Regions from separate parts of the Sphingomonas arantia genome, predicted to be linked through region 3. Evidence: predicted binding sites of a transcription regulator. Region 3 holds the regulator's gene; each other region holds the start of a gene.
The links. The regulator LexA, encoded in region 3, represses DNA repair genes until DNA is damaged. The targets are predictions, from matches to a motif close to GTTCCNCNCTTGTTCT.
Positions count from the first base shown of each region.

Region 1 (6,762 bases), on a different contig from region 3:
CCTGCGCGGCGGACTGGAACGCCACCGTCGCCCCGGCCACGCCGGCGCCCGCCGTCGTCACGATCCGCCCGGATGCGGTCACGTTCTGGAAATCCTGCGCGGCCGCGACCGACGGGATCATCGTCGCCAAAACCGCAAAGGCAGTCAGCGCACGGATCGAAGTCGAGCGGACAAGAAAGGTCGCGCCCAAAAGGCGAAGATTGGATGTCATCTATGCTGCCCCTGCACCTGACGGCCCGAACATCGGGTCGTGATATGCGTTCAAGCTGACCAGCAGGGCGCAAGCTGTCAAAGCGGTTTTCATGAGATCGTCATATTAAACGAACGTCGTTGCAACGCAGCAACAGCGTATAACTCGGACTGAACCCCTATTCAGTAGGATGTTCTGCAAAACCAAGCGCAATCGTTTCACCGTGCTTACATTCTAGGGCTTTCAATTCATCAAACTACTAGTTCGCAATATTATACCCATGTTCTTTGCGGAGCCGACACTTGGCTTCCAAAACGGGTATGAATGCCACCTTTGTGTCAGTCATGAACGACTTCCGAACATGGAACTCCAAAACGCCTGCCCATGTGTCGACCGGGAAACATGGCGTTGCAGCCACCCGGCCTTGCCGGTCCGGCACACCGGCGAACGAACGACCTGAACGCCGGACGATCGCCGTCCGACACCGCATCGCGCCGCCGACCTGACATCCACACGACCCGCCGACGCCCCCTGACACCACCCCGCCCGCCTGCTAGCACCGCCCAAAGGGCCGCACGGCCACGCGGGGGGACATCGCTTGAGCCGTCAGTTGATCAACGAATATCGCGCCGACCTCGATCGGCTGCGCTCCATCTCCGGCAGCCGCCGCGAAAGCGTCCTGCGCGAAGCGTTCAAGGACCTGCTCAAGCGCTGGGGCCGTACGCACGATCTGTATTTCGTCTCCGAACACGCCATCGTCACGCCGCAGAAGAACCGCATCTTCGTCGACGGCGCCCTCCTCCACGCGCTCCGCGTGCCGTTCGGCTATTGGGAGGCGAAGGACGCCGACGACGATCTCGATGCGGAGATCGCCGCCAAGACGCGCAAGGGCTACCCCCGCGACAACATCCTCTATTCCGACGATCACATCGCCGTCCATCGTACCACGGCGCGCAGGCCGCCATAGTTTACAAGCACCGCGCAGAGCAACGTTCCCGCTGCCATTTGGCGAGGTATGAGTTCCGATACAGCGCGGACGCTCACGCGTGAGTGATCGCCAACGCTCGGTCAACGGGCTAAAAGGCTCCATCAGGAGGCGAATCGTGCATCGTTCGCCTGCAAGCAAACTCAAGGGGTAGTGTGATGAGTATCTGCTCACCACACCATATATAGTATGAACGATACTCAACTTTCGCTTTTTGGCTTTAATGCCGACCATGCAGCAACCTGGACTCCTCGCGACCTTTGGCTTCGACTGGACAGGATGACGGTTGCAGATTTTGGCGAGGATCGAAGGATTGAACGCAAAAGCGGTCGTACTATTCGCTATGATGATTTAGCCGAGTATTACAGCATGTGGTCCAACACGGTCGATGGCGGTATAATGCTCATCGGCGTTGATGATAACGGCGGACTAAGGGGTTGTTCATCGTTATCGCAAGATCAGCTTAACGGAATCGATAAGTTTCATACTAACAACTGCCCTGATGCCAGTCCGGAACCCCGGCGCATTCCGATTGAGGTGAATGGAAAGCCAGACTTCCTAATATCGATATTTATCCCCTATCGTGGCTTTTTGGTTGAAACTCATAAGTCTGAGGCGTTCATACGCAGGGGCGATCAGAAACATAAGATGTCCTCAGAGGAACGAGACGACTTCAGGTCAACCCGACATGAACGTTCCTGGGAGTTACGCAAATCTGGGTTTTTTCGGTACCCGGGGGATTTCGATCAAGCCATCATACGTGAGTTCGCAAACACATTTCGTGAGCGGGAATCAAAGGATGATTGGACAGATGAAGCAGTTCTGATCGACCGGCATCTTATGACTTATGAGAATGGAGAGTATCATCCCCTAAATAGCATGGTACTGTTTTGCGCCTACGATCCCCGCATGCAGCACGCCGGATGTCGTATTCGTGTTCAACGGTTTGATGGTGTGGAAGAAGGCAGCGGATCGGACTTTCGTCCGCTGAAGGACTTCTACATTGAGGGTAATATCCCCGCAATTTTGAAAAAGGCTGGACAGTCCATCGCAGACTTGAATCATGATGTCACGTGGTTAGGTAGGGACGGAAAATTTGTAACAACCCCCGAATATCCACGATGGGCTTGGTTTGAAGCTATCGTTAACGCCCTCGTCCATCGATCGTATAGCTTCAGCGGATCCGAGATCACGGTAAAATTCTTTTCTGATCGTCTGGAGGTAGAAAGCCCAGGTGGGTTTGTTCCTCCCGTAACACCCGAGAATGTTTACTATCATCGTGCATCGCGCAATCCCCATTTAATGGAGGCACTTCGTTATCTCGGCTTTGTAAGAATGACGCGCGAGGGAACGCGGAGAATGAAAGAGAGCATGGAAAGTTACGGCTTGCCAGCGCCGACCTTCTCTCAGCAGACAATGCATGGCGTTGCGGTCCGCGTTGTACTCCGTAACGATCATCATACGCGAAAGCGATCTACTGACCGTGATGTTGCAACCTACTGCGGCGTCGAATTGTGGAAGCAACTGGCCGAACATGAGGTTCAAATTATCGGCTATGCATACAACAATGGTCAGATACAAGTAGCCGAGGCTGAGCGGCTTACCAAAAGAACTTGGGGCACATCAAAAAAGGATTTGACACGATTAGTGGATAAAGGCCTTCTTCGTTTCATAGCTCCTACAAAACTTCGGGATCCAAAAGCGCGCTACGAAATAGTCGAGTATCGAAAAGAGATTCCTGATGAAACTCGCTAGTTTAACGAATTCAAAGCAGAAGTGTGCGGTCTCGCTTGCGATGACGAAACGGTTTAATGAGCAGTTTTCAATATAACATAATTTAAAAGACGATAGTACGTGCGAAGAATGAGAACCAGTCATAGGAGAAACTCGAAATCACGCCACCAACGATTTGATCTTTAATTACGTTTATGCCGTCCTCCACGATCCGGTCTACCTCGAGACCTATGCGCTGAACCTCAAGCGCGAGTTTCCGCGCATCCCCTTCTACCCCGATTTCGCCCGCTGGGCGGCGTGGGGCGAGACGCTGATGGCGCTGCACATCGGCTATGAGGATGTCGCGCCCTGGGCGGTCGAGCGGATCGAGACGCCGGGCAAGCGCGCCGCGGGCACGACGCCGAAGCCCGTCCTGAAATCGCAGCCCGGCGCGGGTGGCGGGACCGGCAACGTCGTGGTCGATGGCGATACGCAGATCGCCGGCATTCCGGCCGCCGCCTGGACCTACCGGCTCGGCAACCGCTCCGCGATCGACTGGGTGCTCGACCAGCACAAGGAAAAGAAGCCGCGCGACGCCACCATCGCCGCGAAGTTCAACACCTACCGCTTCGCCGACTACAAGGAGAGCATGATCGCCCTGCTCGCCCGGGTCGTGCGGGTCAGCGTCGAAACCGTCGCGATCACCGACGCGATGGCCGCCCTCGACCGCACCGACTGGCCCGCCCCGGCCTGACCTCTGGCAATCGCAGCCCCCACCCGCCCCCGTTCGGTTCGAGCTTGTCGAGAACCCGGCACCGCCCCCGGACGCCGCCGATGCGTCGAGGCGGACGCGCCAGGCACACCCGGCGTGCGCAGAGACACCCCCACCTCCGCCCATCCCGAGCGAAGTCGAGGGACCCTTCGAGCGCAGTCGAGAAGCCCACCACCCCTCCCACGCCACGCCGGAGCAAGCCCCACCCACCGCATCCCAGCCTTGCCCCACCGCACCCCGCCACCCATCTCCCGACGCGACGTCACCGCCCGGCTTGCCGCGCACGAACAAATCTGGAACAGACCGCTACATGCTGACCCATATTTCCGTGCGCGGCGCGCGCGAACACAACCTCAAATCCGTGAACGTGGAAATTCCGCGCGACAAGCTGGTGGTCATCACCGGCCTGTCCGGCTCGGGCAAATCCTCGCTCGCGTTCGACACCATCTATGCCGAGGGGCAGCGTCGCTACGTCGAATCGCTCTCCGCCTACGCCCGCCAGTTCCTCGAACTGATGCAGAAGCCCGACGTCGATCATATCGAGGGGCTCTCCCCCGCCATCTCGATCGAACAGAAGACGACCAGCCGCAATCCGCGCTCCACGGTCGCCACCGTGACCGAGATCTACGACTATATGCGCCTGCTCTGGGCGCGCGTCGGCATCCCCTATTCGCCCACCACCGGCCTGCCGATCAGCGCGCAGACCGTCAGCCAGATGGTCGACCGCGTCGCAGCACTTCCCGCCGGCACGCGCTTCCTGCTGCTTGCCCCCGTCGTGCGCGGGCGGAAGGGCGAATATCGCAAGGAAATGGCGGAGTGGCAGCAGGCCGGCTTCACCCGCGTCCGCATCGACGGCACCATGCACGAGATCGAGGACGCCCCCGCGCTCGACAAGAAATACAAGCACGACATCGAGGTCGTCGTCGACCGCATGGTCGTCGGCCCCGACATCGCGACGCGCCTGGCGCAGAGCTTCGAGACCGCGCTTAAGCTCACCGACGGCCTCGTCTATGTCGACCTGGTCGACGCCCCCGCCCCCGCCGACGCGATCCCCGCGGACGAGGCGCTCGCGAAGAAGAAGTCCGTCGCCGGCAAGAACATCCCCGACAACCGAATCGTGTTCTCGGAGAAATTCGCCTGCCCCGTCTCGGGCTTCACCATCGCCGAAATCGAACCGCGGCTCTTCTCGTTCAACGCACCGCAGGGCGCCTGCCCCGCCTGCGACGGCCTCGGCGAGAAGCTCTATTTCGACCCGCAGCTCGTCGTCCCCAACGAACATCTCTCGCTCAAGAAGGGCGCGGTCGTCCCCTGGGCGAAATCCAACCCGCCCTCGCCCTACTATATGCAGGTCCTGGCCAGCCTGGCGAAGGCCTACGACTTCTCGCTCGACACCCCCTTCAACGCGCTCAGCGAGGAGCAGCGCGCCGTCGTGCTGCGCGGCACCGGCGGGAAAGCCGTCACGCTCCGCTTCATCGACGGCCGCAAGTCGTACGAGGTCGAAAAGGCGTTCGAAGGCGTCATCGGCAACCTCGAACGCCGCATGCTCTCCACCGACAGCGCGTGGATGCGCGAGGAACTCGCCAAGTACCAGTCCGCCGCCGCCTGCGAAGTCTGCGGCGGCGCGCGGCTGAAGCCGGAGGCACTCGCCGTCAAGATCGCGGGCGAGGACATCTCGCTCTCCACCCGCCGCGCGGTCGGCCCCGCGCTCGCCTTCTTCCGCGCCATGCCGGACAAGCTGAACGACCAGCAGCGTCAGATCTCCGCCCCGATCCTCAAGGAGATCGTCGAACGGCTCGGCTTCCTCGACAATGTCGGCCTCGACTATATCAGCCTCGACCGCACGTCCGGCACGCTCAGCGGCGGCGAAAGCCAGCGCATCCGCCTCGCCTCGCAGATCGGCTCCGGCCTGTCCGGCGTCCTCTACGTGCTCGACGAACCCTCGATCGGCCTGCACCAGCGCGACAACGACCGCCTCATCGTCACGCTGAAGCGGCTCCGCGATCTCGGCAACACCGTCATCGTCGTGGAACATGACGAGGATGCGATCCGCACCGCCGACTATGTCATCGACATGGGCCCCGGCGCGGGCGTCCACGGCGGTGCCATCGTGGCGGAGGGCACGCTCCAGCAGATCCTCGACAACCCCGACAGCCTGACCGGCGACTACCTCACCGGCCGCCGCATGGTCCCGCTGCCGGCCAAGCGACGCAAGGGCAACGGCAAGAAGGTCACGGTGAAGGGCGCCCGCGCCAACAACCTAAAGAACGTCACCGCCTCGATCCCGCTCGGCACCTTCACCTGCATCACCGGCGTGTCGGGCTCAGGCAAGTCCACCTTCACGCTCGACACGCTCTACGCCACCGCCGCGCGCACGCTGAACGGCGCGCGCATGCTGGCCGGCCACCACGAAACCATCACCGGCCTCGAATATCTCGACAAGGTGATCGACATCGACCAGTCGCCGATCGGCCGCACCCCGCGCTCCAACCCCGCCACCTATACCGGCGCGTTCACCAACATCCGCGACTGGTTCGCCAACCTCCCCGAAAGCCAGGCGCGCGGCTACAAGCCCGGGCGGTTCAGCTTCAACGTCAAGGGCGGCCGGTGCGAGGCGTGCCAGGGCGACGGCGTGCTCAAGATCGAGATGCACTTCCTCCCCGACGTCTACGTCACGTGCGACGTCTGCCACGGCCACCGCTACAACCGCGAAACGCTGGAAGTGAAGTTCCGCGGCCGCAGCATCGCCGACGTGCTCGACATGACGGTCGAGGACGCGGTCGAATTCTTCAAGGCCGTGCCCCCCATCCGCGACAAGATGGCGATGCTGGCGGAGGTCGGGCTCGGCTACGTCAAGGTCGGGCAACAGGCGACCACGCTCTCCGGCGGCGAGGCGCAACGCGTCAAACTCGCCAAGGAACTCGCCCGCCGCGCCACCGGCAACACGCTCTACATCCTCGACGAACCGACCACCGGCCTGCATTTCGAGGATGTCCGCAAGCTGCTGGAGGTCCTCCACGCGCTCGTCGAACAGGGCAACAGCGTCGTCGTGATCGAACATAATCTGGAGGTCATCAAGACCGCCGACTGGGTCATCGACCTCGG
Region 1 covers NZ_JBHUGS010000004.1:38,507-45,268, reverse strand. The annotation lists gene ACFSGX_RS14225 (TonB-dependent receptor) at 1-211, opposite strand, end outside; gene ACFSGX_RS14220 (hypothetical protein) at 789-1,157, shown strand; gene ACFSGX_RS14215 (ATP-binding protein) at 1,365-2,930, shown strand; gene ACFSGX_RS14210 (type ISP restriction/modification enzyme) at 3,052-3,642, shown strand; gene uvrA (excinuclease ABC subunit UvrA) at 3,971-6,762, shown strand, end outside.
Region 1: uvrA (excinuclease ABC subunit UvrA) is a predicted target of LexA. The motif match lies at 3,945-3,960, and genes of this name have one in related genera.

Region 2 (6,762 bases), on a different contig from region 3:
CGCGGCTGGCGAGGTACCAGAGCGCCTGTGCGTCGAGTTCGCCGACGGTGGCGCCGTGCGCGCACTTCACGTCGTCCGCGAAGATTTCGAGCTCGGGCTTCAGGTTGATCGTGGCGGTGCGGCGCAGCAGGAGGCCGCGGAGCGACTGTTCGCCGTCGGTCTTCTGCGCGCCGCGCGCGACCTCGACCCGTGCGGCGAGGCTGGCGGTGGCGCGGTCGTCGGCCACGGCGCGCCAGAGCTGGCGGCTGACGCCGTCGAGCGCCTCGTGGCGGACGGCGATCGCGGCGTCGTGACGCTGGCGGTCGCGCGACAGGAGCGCGCCGCCATATTCGGCGCGCGCGGCGTCGCCGTGGAGCGTGATGCCGGCGTCGATGCGCGTGCCCGCGTCGCCGATCGCCAGGACGGTAGCGGCGAGGTGGGCGTTTGCCGCGAGCGTGATGGTTTCGCGCGTGGAGGTGAAGCCGCTGGCCTGCATCAGCCGGACGTTGCGGGTGAGGTGCGCGTTCGCGCCGAGGCTGATGTCGGTCTGGCGGTTGGACCAGCCGTCGCCGGCGTGCGTCTCGACGATGCTGGCGCGGGCGCCGTCGGCAAGCGCGATGCGCGCGGGGACGTGGTTCGCGCCGCCGGTGGCGATGTGGACGATCTGGATCGTGTCCGCGTGCGTTTCGCCGGCGGGGACGGTGAGGGTCCAGCCATCATGGCCTGCGGTGAGCGTGCCGAGAGGGTGGGTGCCGGTTGGGGCGACGGACCCGAGCGTGACGGGGCCGGGGCTGCTGTGCTCCGCGGCGTAGCGACCGTCGATGAAGAGCAGGCGTGGGCCTTCTGCCGCGATCCAGAGCGGGTCGATCGGGGTTGGAGTGCCGGTCGGGGTCTGGGTCGCGAGCGTGGGGAGGGCGGTCAGGTCGGACCAGCGCCAGGCTTCTTCGCGGGTGGTGGGGAGGGCCAGGGTCATGCTGCTACTGCTGCGCCGCGGGTTCGTGACGGGGTTGCGTCTAGGCCCCGGCCTGCGCCGGGGAACGGATCATGCGCGGGCGTCATGCAGCGATCCCAGCGTAGCCGGCGCGTTCGAGTTCGAGCGCGAGGTCGGCGCCGCCGCTGCGGACGATGCGGCCGTCGGCGAGGACGTGGACGAAATCGGGGCGGACATAGTCGAGCAGGCGCTGATAGTGGGTGATCAGCAGGACGGCCTTGTCGGGCTTGCGCATGATGCGGTTGATGCCGTCGCCGACGATGCGGAGTGCGTCGATATCGAGGCCGGAGTCGGTTTCGTCGAGGACCGCGAGCGCGGGGTCGATGATGCCCATCTGGACCATCTCGTTGCGCTTTTTCTCACCGCCGGAGAAGCCGACGTTCACCGGGCGCTTCATCATGTCCATGTCGAGGCCGAGGCCGTCGGCCTGTTCGCGCGCGATCTTGAGGAAGGCGCCGCCGGACAGCTCGGCCTCGCCGCGCTCCTTCTTCTGCGCGTTGAGCGCAGTGCGGAGGAACTGGACGTTGGAGATGCCGGGGATCTCGACCGGGTATTGGAAGCCCAGGAACAGCCCGGCGGCGGCGCGTTCGTGCGGCGCCATGTCGAGCAGGTCCTTGCCCTGGAACGTGACCGACCCACCGGTGATCTCGTAGCCCGGACGGCCGCCGAGCACATAGGCGAGCGTCGACTTGCCGGCGCCGTTGGGGCCCATGATCGCGTGGATCTCGCCCGCGCCCAGTTCCAGCGTCAGGCCCTTGAGGATGACCTTGCCGTCGATTTCGGCATGAAGATTCTGGATGGAGAGCACTTAGGAGTCCTTCGATTCTGCAAGTTCGACGTGCGACACGAAGCCGCCGTCACCGTTGGTCAGGTCCAGGATGAACCCGGATTCGAGCGCCTGGGCGAGGCAGCCCTTGTCCATGCGCAGCCGCCCCGCATTGGGCCATTGTACGAACACGGGGACCCGGGGGCTGCCCACCGCTTCGCTCAGCCGCACCAGCTCGCGCTTGAAATGGTGCAGCCGGTTCGACTTGGGATCGCGTTGCTTCAGGAGCGAGGACGCCGAGAAGGTCGATGCGTCCTTCACGAACACCTTGGTGGCATCCATCGGCGCGTAGTCGATCGCGACGCGGGTGTAGACCGGGTTCATCCGACCGAACCCTCGAGGCTGATCCCGAGCAGCTTCTGCGCTTCCACCGCGAACTCCATGGGGAGCTGCTGCAGCACTTCCTTGGCGAACCCGTTGACGATCAGGCCGACGGCGGTTTCGGGGTCGAGGCCGCGCGACATGGCGTAGAACATCTGGTCGTCGCTGATCTTCGACGTGGTTGCCTCATGCTCGATCTGCGCGGTCGGGTTGCGGATCTCGATATAGGGGATGGTGTGCGCGCCGCACTGGTCGCCGAGCAGCAGCGAGTCGCACTGCGTGAAGTTGCGCACGTTTTCCGCGGTCGGACCGACGCGGACGAGGCCGCGATAGGTGTTGTCGGAGCGGCCGGCGGAGATGCCCTTCGCCACGATGGTCGAACGCGAGCCCTTACCGAGATGGATCATCTTCGTGCCGGTATCGGCCTGCTGCATGTTGTTGGTCACCGCGACCGAGTAGAACTCACCGACGCTGTTCTCACCCGCCAGCACGCAGGACGGGTACTTCCATGTGACCGCGGAGCCGGTTTCGACCTGGGTCCAGCTGACCTTGCTGTTCTTGCCCTGGCACAGCGCGCGCTTGGTGACGAAATTGTAGATGCCGCCCTTGCCGTCCGCGTCGCCGGGGTACCAGTTCTGGACGGTGCTGTACTTGATCTCCGCATCGTCGAGGATGACGAGTTCGACGACCGCGGCGTGCAGCTGGTTCTCGTCGCGCATCGGCGCGGTGCAACCCTCCAGATAGGAGACGTAGCTGCCCTTGTCGGCGACGATCAGCGTGCGTTCGAACTGGCCGGTGTTGGCCGCGTTGATCCGGAAATAGGTGCTGAGTTCCATCGGGCAGCGGACGCCCTCCGGAATGTAGACGAACGTGCCGTCGGAGAAGACCGCGCTGTTGAGCGTGGCGAAGTAGTTGTCGTGCGCGGGCACGACCTTGCCGAGCCACTGCTTGATCATGTCGGGATATTCGCGGATCGCCTCGGAGATCGAGCGGAAGATAACGCCCGCCTTCTCAAGCTCCGCGCGGAAGGTGGTGGCGACCGAGACGCTGTCGAACACCGCGTCGACCGCGATGCGGCGCGGCGGTTCGGCGCCCTCGACACCGGCGAGCAGCTTCTGCTCTTCGATCGGGATGCCGAGCTTCTCGTAGATGCGCAGGATCTCGGGATCGACCTCGTCGAGCGAGCCGAGCTTCGGCTTCTCCTTGGGCGCCGCGTAGTAATAGGCGTCCTGATAGTCGATCGGCGGGATGTTGAGCTTGGCCCATTCGGGGGCTTCCATCGTCAGCCACTTGGCATAGGCCTTCAGCCGCCAGTCGAGCATCCACTCCGGCTCGCCCTTCTTGGCGGAGATGAATCGGACGGTGTCCTCGCTCAGCCCCTTGGGCGCGAAATCCTGTTCGATGTCGGAGACGAAGCCATATTTGTAGGTCGACGCTTCTTCGACGGCCTCATGTGCTTCGCGGTTGCGGACGTCCGTCATGCCGTTGCTCCTGCCGCGATCGGCGCGGCTTCTGTCGTTCGTGTGATTTTCGTGGCTACCGGTGTCGTGCCGGCCAGCGTGGCGAGCGAAACACCGCCCAGCGCGCCGCGGATCGCCTCGTTCACCGCCGACCAATGCGGCCGGACCGAACAGGCGCCTTCAAGCGCGCAGTCGTGCCGGTTCTCGTCGACGCAGGTCGTCATCGCGATCGGGCCCTCGACCGCCTCGACGATCTCCCCCAGGCTGATCGCCGCGGGGGCCCGGGCCAGCAGGAAGCCGCCGCCGGTGCCGCGCGCCGAGGTCAGCAGCCCGGATGCGGCGAGCCGCCCCATCAGCTTCTGCGTCGTGGGCAGCGGCACGCCGGTTTCGCCGGCGAGCACCGTCGCGGACAGCCGGTCGCCCGCCGGATGGCGCGCGGCGGCCGTCAGGATGACGACGGCATAGTCAGCGAGCGAGGATAGCCGCAACGGGTGGTCCAATCGGAGTGATTCGGTAGGATTGGGAGATAGGGGTTTTCCGGGGGGGATCAAGCGGGTTGGATCTCTTAGCCCCTCTCCTTCAGGGGTGGGGTTGGGGTGGGGCTGAGCGCTTCAAGCCGGTGAGGTTGCGGGTGTGGTGCTGTTGCCCCCACCCCAACCCCTCCCCTGAAGGAGAGGGGCTTTTGGGCTTTTGTGTGTTCTTGGCTTGTTCTAGACTGCTGGGATGGCGACTGCACCTTCCTGCTTTGACGACAGTCCCATGGTGGCGCGCGATGTTGCGCGAGGGGTGGCGCGGTTGTTGTTTCGGCAGGATGCGATGGCGTTGTGCGAGGTACCGCTGGGCAATGGGCGGCGGGCGGACCTGATGGCGATCGATGCCAAGGGTCAGGTCGTGATCGTGGAGATCAAGGTGTCGCGCGCGGACCTGCGCGGGGACGCGAAGTGGCCGGAATATCTCGATTATTGCGATCGCTATTACTGGGCGGTGCCGGCGGGGTTCGACCTGGCGCCGTTCGGGGAGGAGGCTTTCCTGCCCGAGGTGTGCGGGCTGATCGTGGCGGACCGTTACGATGCGGAGGTGATGCGTGCGGCGGCGGTGCGGCCGATGGCGGCGGCGCGGCGGAAGGTGGAGACGTTGCGCTTCGCCCGGCGGGCGGCGCGGCGGTTGCTGGGGGGGCTGGATCCCGGGTTGGTGGGGCTGGACTAGCCCTTCTTATTAGCCCCTCCCCTGAAGGAGAGGGGCCAAGTAAGAAGAATCACCGCCCCTGGTTGCGCCAGCGGCGGACGACGCGGGAGATGATCGCGTCTTCGCCGCCGGACTGGCGCCAGAGGACGGAGAAGGCGGGGTCGCTGGAGGCGGGGCGCTTGTCGGGTTCGAGGTCGTCGAGCTGGACGCGGATCGGGATCGCGACACCTTCGCCGCAGATGACGGCCTCGCGGTTGCGGAGCGCGGGGATCGAGTCGAGGAAGCCGCGTGCGCCCTCCGGCATCGCGGCCTTCACGAACGCCTGGTCGCGATCGTTGTTGAGTCGCATCGCGATGATCGTGCCGCATTGCGAGAGCACGCCTTCGGCCAGATCGGACGGGCGTTGCGTGACGAGGCCGAGCGAAACGCCGTATTTGCGGCCTTCCTTGGCGATCCGTTCGAGCACCTTGCGCACCGCCTGGCCGCCGCCGGTGCGATCCGCGGGGATGTAGCGATGCGCTTCCTCGCACACCAGCAGGACGGGACGCTGTGCCTCGCCGCGCGCCCAGATGGCATAGTCGAACACCATCCGGCTGAGCATCGACACCACGACGCCGGTGATTTCGGAGGGCACGCCCGACATGTCGATGATCGAGATCGGGCGGCCGTGGCCGGGCAGGCGGAACAGCTTGGCCAGGAATGCGCCCATCGTGTCGCCGACCAGCATGCCGGAGAACATGAAGGCATAGCGCGAGTCGGCCTTGATCTCGTCGATCTTGGCCTTCAGCCGGAGGTAGGGTGCGCTGTCGGTGGCCTTGTCCATGCGGCCCATCTCGGCCTGGATCATGTTCGACAGATCGGACAGCAGATAGGGGATCGGGGCGTCGACCGTCAGCTTGGCGATCCCCTCCGCCAGGCGGTTCTTCATCCGCGCGGCAAGCAGGCATTTGGCGAGGATGTCGCGATCGACATGGCCCTCCGCACCGGTCGTGGTGACGAAGGTTTCGGCATGTTCCTCGAAATTCATCAGCCAGTAGGGCATCGCCAGGTTGCCGACGTCGAAGATCTCGCCCGTCTTCTGGAACGCGGCGCTATATTCGCCGTGCGGATCGATCATGACGATGTGGCCCTCCGGCGCATGTTCGCAGATTCGGTGGAGGATGAGCGCGGTGGCGGTCGACTTGCCGGTGCCGGTGGAGCCGAGGATCGCGAAGTGCTTGCCCAGGAACGCGTCGATGAACAGCGCGCCGCGAATGTCGGTGGTGGGGTAGATCATGCCGATTTCGATATGCGGGCGATCCTCGGTGGCGAACACCTGCCGCATGTCGGCGGCGGACAGCGGGAAGACGCGCGCGCCGGGGACCGGGTAGCGCGTGATGCCGCGCCGGAAGCTGCGGAGCGTGTCGGCCGCGGCGTCATAGTCCGCCTCGCCCAGGAAATCGATGTCGGCCAGGATGCGGTCGCCGTCGGTGCCGGACAGTCGCATCGAGCGGACGTTGGCGATCAACCAGCGGTTCGCGACGATCATCTTGACGAGGCTGCCGACCTGGCCCGCCGCGGCGATCGCCGGATCGGGATCCTGCGCGAGCCGGTCGATCAGCGCGGCGTCGAGCACGACCCGCGTGGCGGAGCCGGCGACATCGAGCAGGCGGCCGATTTCGGGCAGTGCGGCCGCGTCGTCTGCGACCGCGGCGGTCCGGAACGCATCCCCGCCCATCGACATGTCCATCAGCGCGCGCCTTCCTTAACGAAACTCGCCGAGGAATAGGCCGCCGCGCGTTAAGATTTGGACAAGGACGATGGTCGCCCGGATCAGCGCAGCCGGCGGAACAGGACCGCGCCGGCCCAGCCCAGCACCAGCGAAACGACGACCGCGAACAGCCCGTAGAGGAAGCCGCGATCGGCGGCGGCGGCGGCGACGTAGCGTTCGAAGCCGGTCTTCTCGATCGCGATCTCCCGCGTGGCACCGGCGACGACGCGACCGTCGACCAGCAGGAACG
Region 2 covers NZ_JBHUGS010000001.1:75,445-82,206, reverse strand. The annotation lists gene ACFSGX_RS00405 (SufB/SufD family protein) at 1-952, opposite strand, end outside; gene sufC (Fe-S cluster assembly ATPase SufC) at 1,035-1,778, opposite strand; gene ACFSGX_RS00395 (hypothetical protein) at 1,779-2,120, opposite strand; gene sufB (Fe-S cluster assembly protein SufB) at 2,117-3,598, opposite strand; gene ACFSGX_RS00385 (SUF system Fe-S cluster assembly regulator) at 3,595-4,065, opposite strand; gene ACFSGX_RS00380 (MmcB family DNA repair protein) at 4,301-4,783, shown strand; gene ACFSGX_RS00375 (ATP-binding protein) at 4,833-6,491, opposite strand; gene ACFSGX_RS00370 (TIGR02186 family protein) at 6,575-6,762, opposite strand, start outside.
Region 2: ACFSGX_RS00380 (MmcB family DNA repair protein) is a predicted target of LexA. The motif match lies at 4,274-4,289, and genes of this name have one in related genera.

Region 3 (6,762 bases):
GCGCGCTGATCGTCGCGGATGCCGTATCGGACTGGACCGACGGCGTGGCACTGGCGGCCGACGCGATCGATTCCGGTCGCGCCGCAACTTTGCTCTCGCAATGGATCGCCGCCTGATGTCCGACCGCCTCCGCGAAATCTGCGCCACCACCCGCACCCATGTCGCCGCGATGAAGACCGCGCTGCCGCCCTCCGAACTGGACGCCCGCATCTCCGCCGCCACGCCTGCGCGCGGCTTCCGCGCCGCACTCGATGCAAAGGTCGCGGCCGGCGGCTACGGCCTGATCGCGGAGATCAAGAAGGCCTCCCCCTCCAAGGGGCTCATCCGCGCCGATTTCGATCCCCCGGCCCACGCCCGCGCCTATGCCGCAGGCGGGGCCGCCTGCCTCTCGGTCCTGACCGACCGGCCCTATTTCCAGGGCGACGACGCCTATCTCGTCGCCGCCCGCGCCGCCGTGACGATCCCGGCGCTGCGCAAGGATTTCATGGTCGACCCGTGGCAGGTCGCCGAAGCCCGCGCGCTCGGGGCCGACGCCATCCTCATCATCGTCGCCGCGCTCGACGACGCACAAATGGCCGAAATCGAGTCCGCCGCGATCGACCACGGCATGGACGTGCTGGTCGAGGTTCACGACCGCACCGAACTCGATCGCGCGCTGGTGCTGCGCAGCCGGCTGATCGGCGTCAACAACCGCGACCTGCGCGACTTCTCGGTCGATCTGGCGCGCACCGAGGAACTGGCCGCTCACGTCCCCGCCGGCACCACTTTGGTCGCCGAAAGCGGCATCACCGGCCCGGCGGATATCACCCGCCTCGCCGCGCACGGCGTCCGCTGTTTCCTCGTCGGCGAAACGCTCATGCGCCATGCCGACGTCGAATCGGCGACCCGCGCGTTGCTGACCCCATGACCACGCTCACCCATCTCGACGACCGCGGCGCCGCCCGCATGGTCGACGTCACCGCAAAGCCCGACACCCGCCGCTCCGCCACCGCCAGCGGCCACATCGCGATCGCCGCGCCCGCGCTGGCCGCGATCCGCGACGGCGCGGTGGCGAAGGGCGACGTTCTGGCCGTCGCGCGCATCGCCGGCATCATGGCCGCCAAGCGCGCCTCCGACCTCATCCCGCTCTGCCACCCGCTCCCGATCGGCGGCGTCACGGTCGACCTTGCACTGGCGGAGGGGGGCATAACCGTCACCGCTACCGTCGTGACCACGCACGGCACCGGCGTGGAGATGGAAGCCATGACCGCCGTCTCGGTCGCGCTCCTGACCATCTACGACATGGCCAAGGCCCTCGACCGCGGCATGACCATCGGCAACGTCCGCCTCCTCGCCAAATCCGGCGGCCGCTCCGGCGACTGGCATGCGGAATGATTGCGCGTCGCCAAGGCTCCGTTCGGTTTGAGCCCGGCGTTAACGACACCCAAAGCCACACGCCTCCCATCCCCCCCGTTCGGTTCGAGCTTGTCGAGAACGGGTCACCACCCACCGCGCCGTTTGGTTCGAGCCTGCCGAGAACCCTGCGCGAAGTTCTCGACAGGCTCGAACCAAACGGCGTGTCACGTCACGGGGCTGCCCAAGCATGACCCTCCTCCCCGTACCCGAGGCCCTCGCCCGCCTGCTCGCCCTCGCCCCCGCGCCTGAGACCGAACAGGCCCCGCTGCTCGCGGCACTCGGCCGCACGCTCACCGCCCCGATCCACGCGGTCCGCACCCAGCCCGCGGCCGATCTGTCCGCGATGGACGGCTACGCACTCCGCTTCGCCGAACTCGGCCAGCCGCTGACCGTGGTGGGCGAGGCCTCTGCCGGCGCCGCCCCCTTCGCCATCCATCCGGGCCAAGCCGCCCGGATCTTCACCGGCGCCGCCGTTCCGCAAGGCGCCGACGTCATCCTGGTCCAGGAGGAAGCCGCGCGCGACGGCGACCGCCTGACCCTCAACGGCGAAGGTCCCCCCGCCCCCGGCGCGCACATCCGCCGCAAGGGCTATGATTTCTCCGCGGGCGAGCAACTGATCCCCGCCGGCACCGTCGTCACCGCCGCCGTCATCGCGCTCGCCGCCGCCGCCGGCCATGCGACGCTACCCGTCCCGCGCCGCCCGCGCATCATCATCCTGTCCACCGGCAACGAACTGGTCCTGCCCGGCCAGCCCGTCACCGGCGTCCAGCTGCCCTCCTCCAACGCCCCGATGCTCGCCGCGCTGCTGGCGCGCCTGCCCGTCGACGTCGAGGATCGCGGCATCGTGCGCGACGATCTCGCCACAATCACCGACGCCTTCCGCGACGCCGCCCGGACCGCCGACATCATCGTCACCACCGGCGGTGCCTCGGTCGGCGATCACGATCTCGTCCGCCCGGCGCTGATCGCCGCGGGGGCGGAGATCGACTTCTGGCGGATCGCGCTCCGCCCCGGCAAGCCGCTGCTCGCCGGTCACATCGGCAAGACCATCGCGCTCGGCCTCCCCGGCAATCCCGGATCCGCCTATGTCACCGCGCTCCTGTTCCTGCTGCCGCTCGCGGCGCGCTGCGCGGGTGCGGAACATCTGCTGCCACAACCGCACGACATGCGGCTCGCCGCCCCCCTCCCCGCCACCGGCCCGCGCCGCGACTATGTCCGCGCCTTCACGCGCGACGGGCAAGCGCATCCCATCCTGGGCCAGGACAGCGCCGCCCTCCGCCGTCTGCCCGAGGCGGACCTGCTTATCCTGCGCGAGGCGCAGAGTTCGCCCGTGGACGCCGGCACCGTTGTCACAACGATTCGCATCGCTTGACAGCACCGTATACTGTTCCTACACGTTCCCCGTTCGTTCCTTCGAAGGGGTCCTGCGATGCTCACGCGCAAGCAGCACGAGTTGCTCAGTTTCATCAGCGACCGTCTTGGTGAAACCGGCGTATCCCCCTCGTTCGAGGAGATGAAGGAGGCGCTCGACCTGAAATCCAAGTCCGGCGTCCACCGGCTGGTCAGCGCGCTCGAGGAACGCAACTTCATCCGCCGCCTCCCCAACCGCGCTCGCGCGCTGGAGGTGATGCGCCTGCCCGAAGGCATGAAGTCGCTCGCCCCCACGCCGCGCCCCGCCGCCGCCGCGCCGGCCGCACCGCGCGCACCGATGCCGGTGCTGGCCGCCGCCAACGACGTGCTCGAAATCCCGCTCCACGGCCGCATCGCCGCCGGCGTGCCCATCGAGGCGATCGAGGGCCAGACCATGCTCTCCGTCCCCGCCGCCTTGCTCGGCCCCGGCGAACATTATGCGCTGGAGGTCTCGGGCGATTCGATGGTCGAAGCCGGCATCCTCGACGGCGACTACGCACTCGTCCGCCGCCAGGAACAGGCGCACGAAGGCGACATCGTCGTGGCGCTCGTCCACGAACACGAAGCCACCCTCAAATATTGGCGCCACGAAGGCGGCATGGTCCGCCTCGACCCCGCCAACCGCGCCTACGACCCTCAACGCTACGCCCCCGACGAAGTCCGCGTCCAGGGCCGCCTTGCGGGCCTGCTGCGGCGCTACTGAAGCTAACGGTGGGTCGGGCAGAAGGCGCGAACCGCGGCTGATAAGTCTTGCGAGGGCGGCAGGCCGGGAGGGCGCGCCAACCGCCTCCCGTTCGGTTCGAGCCTGTCGAGAACCCTGTGCACACGAGATACGCGACCTACCGAAGCGGCACCGCTCCCCACGCCCCCTGCCACCCGCCGCCCCCAACCCCGTCCATCCCGAGCGAAGTCGAGGGGCCCCGTCGAGCGCAGTCGAGAAGCCAACGGTACCTCCGGCACAACGCTTGCAGGAAACGATAGGCCGGTCGGGCTCGAAGCCCACAAAGGCGCGTACGATTGTTGTGATGCGGAAAGGGCAGGGCAACCGACCGGCTTAGCCTCGCTGACCCCGCCAAAACCCGTTCGTGCTGAGTAGAGACCGAGTAGCGCCCACGGCGCGTATCGAGGCCTCGCATCGAAGCATGGTCCCAAACGCAGGGCAGATCCTTCGATATGGGCCTTCGACTGCGCTCAGTCCCTACTCAGGACAAACGGGTAGAGTCGCGGAGCCGTGCTTAGCTCGCGGAGCCAAGCATCCAGTATCATGACGCCAAACCGATCACCGCCCTGGCCTCTCAACATCGTTACTGATCACCCGACCCGACCGCCGCTCCGAATCGCGAGGTCGCGCGGTTCCACCCGACCAAACCGCAGCTCTCTGCCCAAACCGGCCAGCACCCCGCCGCCCATAACGCTTCCGCACCACCACCGCCGGCACCCAGGGATGCGCATCCCCCGCCTGCCGTACGGTCCGCACCGCCCCACGCTCCAGGTCGATCGCCAGCCCCCCGGTCCGCGCCAGCAACCCGCGATCCGCGCGCAGCCAGCGCGGCCGACACGTCCGCGGCAGATACCGATCGCTCACCACGATATCGGCCGCCCCACACGCCCGGTTCATCTCCCCGATCTCGACCAGATACGCACTCCGCGTCGCGAGCAGCCGCCAAGTCCGCCCACCGCGCACGATGTCCGCCACGCACAGGTCCGCGCTGCACGCCCCGCCCGCCACGCTCTCGAACTCGATCGCCTCGTCGCTCACCCCGGCATTCTCACCGAGCAGGCTGCGCACATAATCCCCCGCCCGCGGCCGCAGCAGCGCGAGCGACACGTCGTCCCCACGCAGCGCCAGATGCCGCCCGTCGCCGGTGACCAGCAGGTCCGGCGCCGGCGTCGCCAGCGCCCACACCGCCCCCAGCACCAGCGGCACCAGCCCCAACCGCCGCACCCATGTCCGCCACAGCGCGATCCACAGCCCACCCGCCACCATCGCCGCATAGGCCCCGTCCGGCATCGCGGGCAGCGCCTGCACCGACCCGGGCGCCGCCGCCACCGCGCGCGCCAGCCACAGCAGCGCATCGGTCGCCAGACCGGCGATCCACCACACCGGCCGCCCCAGCCCGACCGCATCGAGCACCAGCGCCACCGCCTCGGCCGGCATGATGACGAACGTCGTCAGCGGGATCGCGACGATATTGGCCGCCGCGCCGTACAGCCCGGCCTTGTGAAAATGATACAATGCGATCGGCATCAGCGCGATCTCGACCACGATCCCGGTCGCCAGCAGCATCAGCAGCGCCCGCCCCCACCGCCAGCCAAGCCCAGCCTCGCTCGGCGCGGACAGCCGCCGCGCCACCGGCCACTCCGCAAACGCCACGATCGACGCGACCGCCGCAAAGCTCAGCTGGAAACTCGCCCCCGCCACCGCCTCCGGCCACAGCAGCAGCACGAACAGCGCGCCAGCCGCCACCAACCGCAACGTCACCGCCTCCCGCCCGATCGCGATCCCCGCCAGCACCAGCATCGCCGCGACGCACGACCGGATCGTCGGCACCTCCGCCCCGGTCAGCAGCGTATAAGCAACTCCCATCCCCGCCCCGCCCGCCGCGGCGATCAGCGGAAGGGGCAGCCGCAGCGCCGCCCAGGGGCTCAGCGCCAGCAGCCGCAGCACGATCAGCATCGTCGCGGCCACCACCGCGGTGACGTGCAGCCCGCTGACCGACAGCAGATGCGCCAGCCCGCTCCGCCGCATCGCCTCCGCGTCCTCCAGCGGCAGCGCGCCCTGGTCGCCCGTCGCCAGCGCGGTCGCGAAACCGCCCGCCGCGCCCGGCAACCGCGCCTGGATATGGGCCGACATCCGCGCCCGCACTCCGGCCAGCCCGTCGCGCGTCACCGGCGCGGCCTGCACCACGCGAATCCCCGGTAACGCCTTCCCTGTCGCGCCCAGCCCCTGGAACCACGCCGTCCGCGCAAAGCTGTACCCGCCCGGCACCGCCGCATCGGCCGGCGGCATCAGCCGCGCCCGCAACGCAATCCGCGCCCCCGGCGCCAGCCTGGCCGGCACATCCGCATCGGCAATGTTCACCCGGATCCGCGGCGGCAATGTCGCACCCGTCCCAGCATCCGGCACCAGCACGACCCGCACCAGCGCCCGCGCCGGCAACGGATCGACCTTGACCACCCGCGCCTCGAACGTCGCCACCGTCGTGCGCGCCAGCACCGGTGCCGCCACCCGCTCCGCCCGCGCCCAGATCAGCCCGCAACCCAGCGCCGCCAGCCCCGCGAACACCGCTACCGCGCGCGCCGCCCGCCCGCCGCCCGGCATCGCCAGCCCGGCCAGCGCCGTCCCGCCCGCCAGCAGCAGGAACACCGTCCACGCCGCCACATCGGCCAGCAGCAGCCACGCCGTGATCCCGCACGCCAGCGCCACCGGCACCCACAGCACCAGTTGATCGCGCTCCGCCTCCAGCCAGATTTCGACGGACATGACGATGCGCGCGCCGACCCGACCCGCCGCACCGCTTCCCCCCTCTTTGAGCCGCCACCCCCGCATGCTAGGGGCGTGGCCGAACCGACTGGCCATGCGCCGATCTTGGAGAAAGCGCGCATGGACGCAAGTGCCGATACTGCCTCGAACACCGAAGTCGTCACGCGGTTCGCCCCGTCGCCGACCGGGTTCCTCCATATCGGCGGCGCACGCACGGCCCTGTTCAACTGGCTGCTCGCCCGCCGCGCGGGGGGCCGCTTCCTGCTCCGGATCGAGGACACCGACCGCGCGCGTTCGACGCAGCCGGCGATCGACGCGATCCTCGATGGCATGCGCTGGCTCGGTCTGGACTGGGACGGCGAACCGGTGTTCCAGTTCCAGCGCGCCGCCCGCCATGCCGAGGTCGCGCAGGCGATGCTCGACAGCGGCCACGCCTATAGATGCTTCGCCACCGCGGAAGAGCTGGAGGCGAT
Region 3 covers NZ_JBHUGS010000003.1:10,266-17,027, forward strand. The annotation lists gene trpD (anthranilate phosphoribosyltransferase) at 1-116, shown strand, start outside; gene trpC (indole-3-glycerol phosphate synthase TrpC) at 116-907, shown strand; gene moaC (cyclic pyranopterin monophosphate synthase MoaC) at 904-1,374, shown strand; gene ACFSGX_RS11530 (molybdopterin molybdotransferase MoeA) at 1,583-2,767, shown strand; gene lexA (transcriptional repressor LexA) at 2,825-3,508, shown strand; gene ACFSGX_RS11540 (ComEC/Rec2 family competence protein) at 4,085-6,289, opposite strand; gene gltX (glutamate--tRNA ligase) at 6,410-6,762, shown strand, end outside.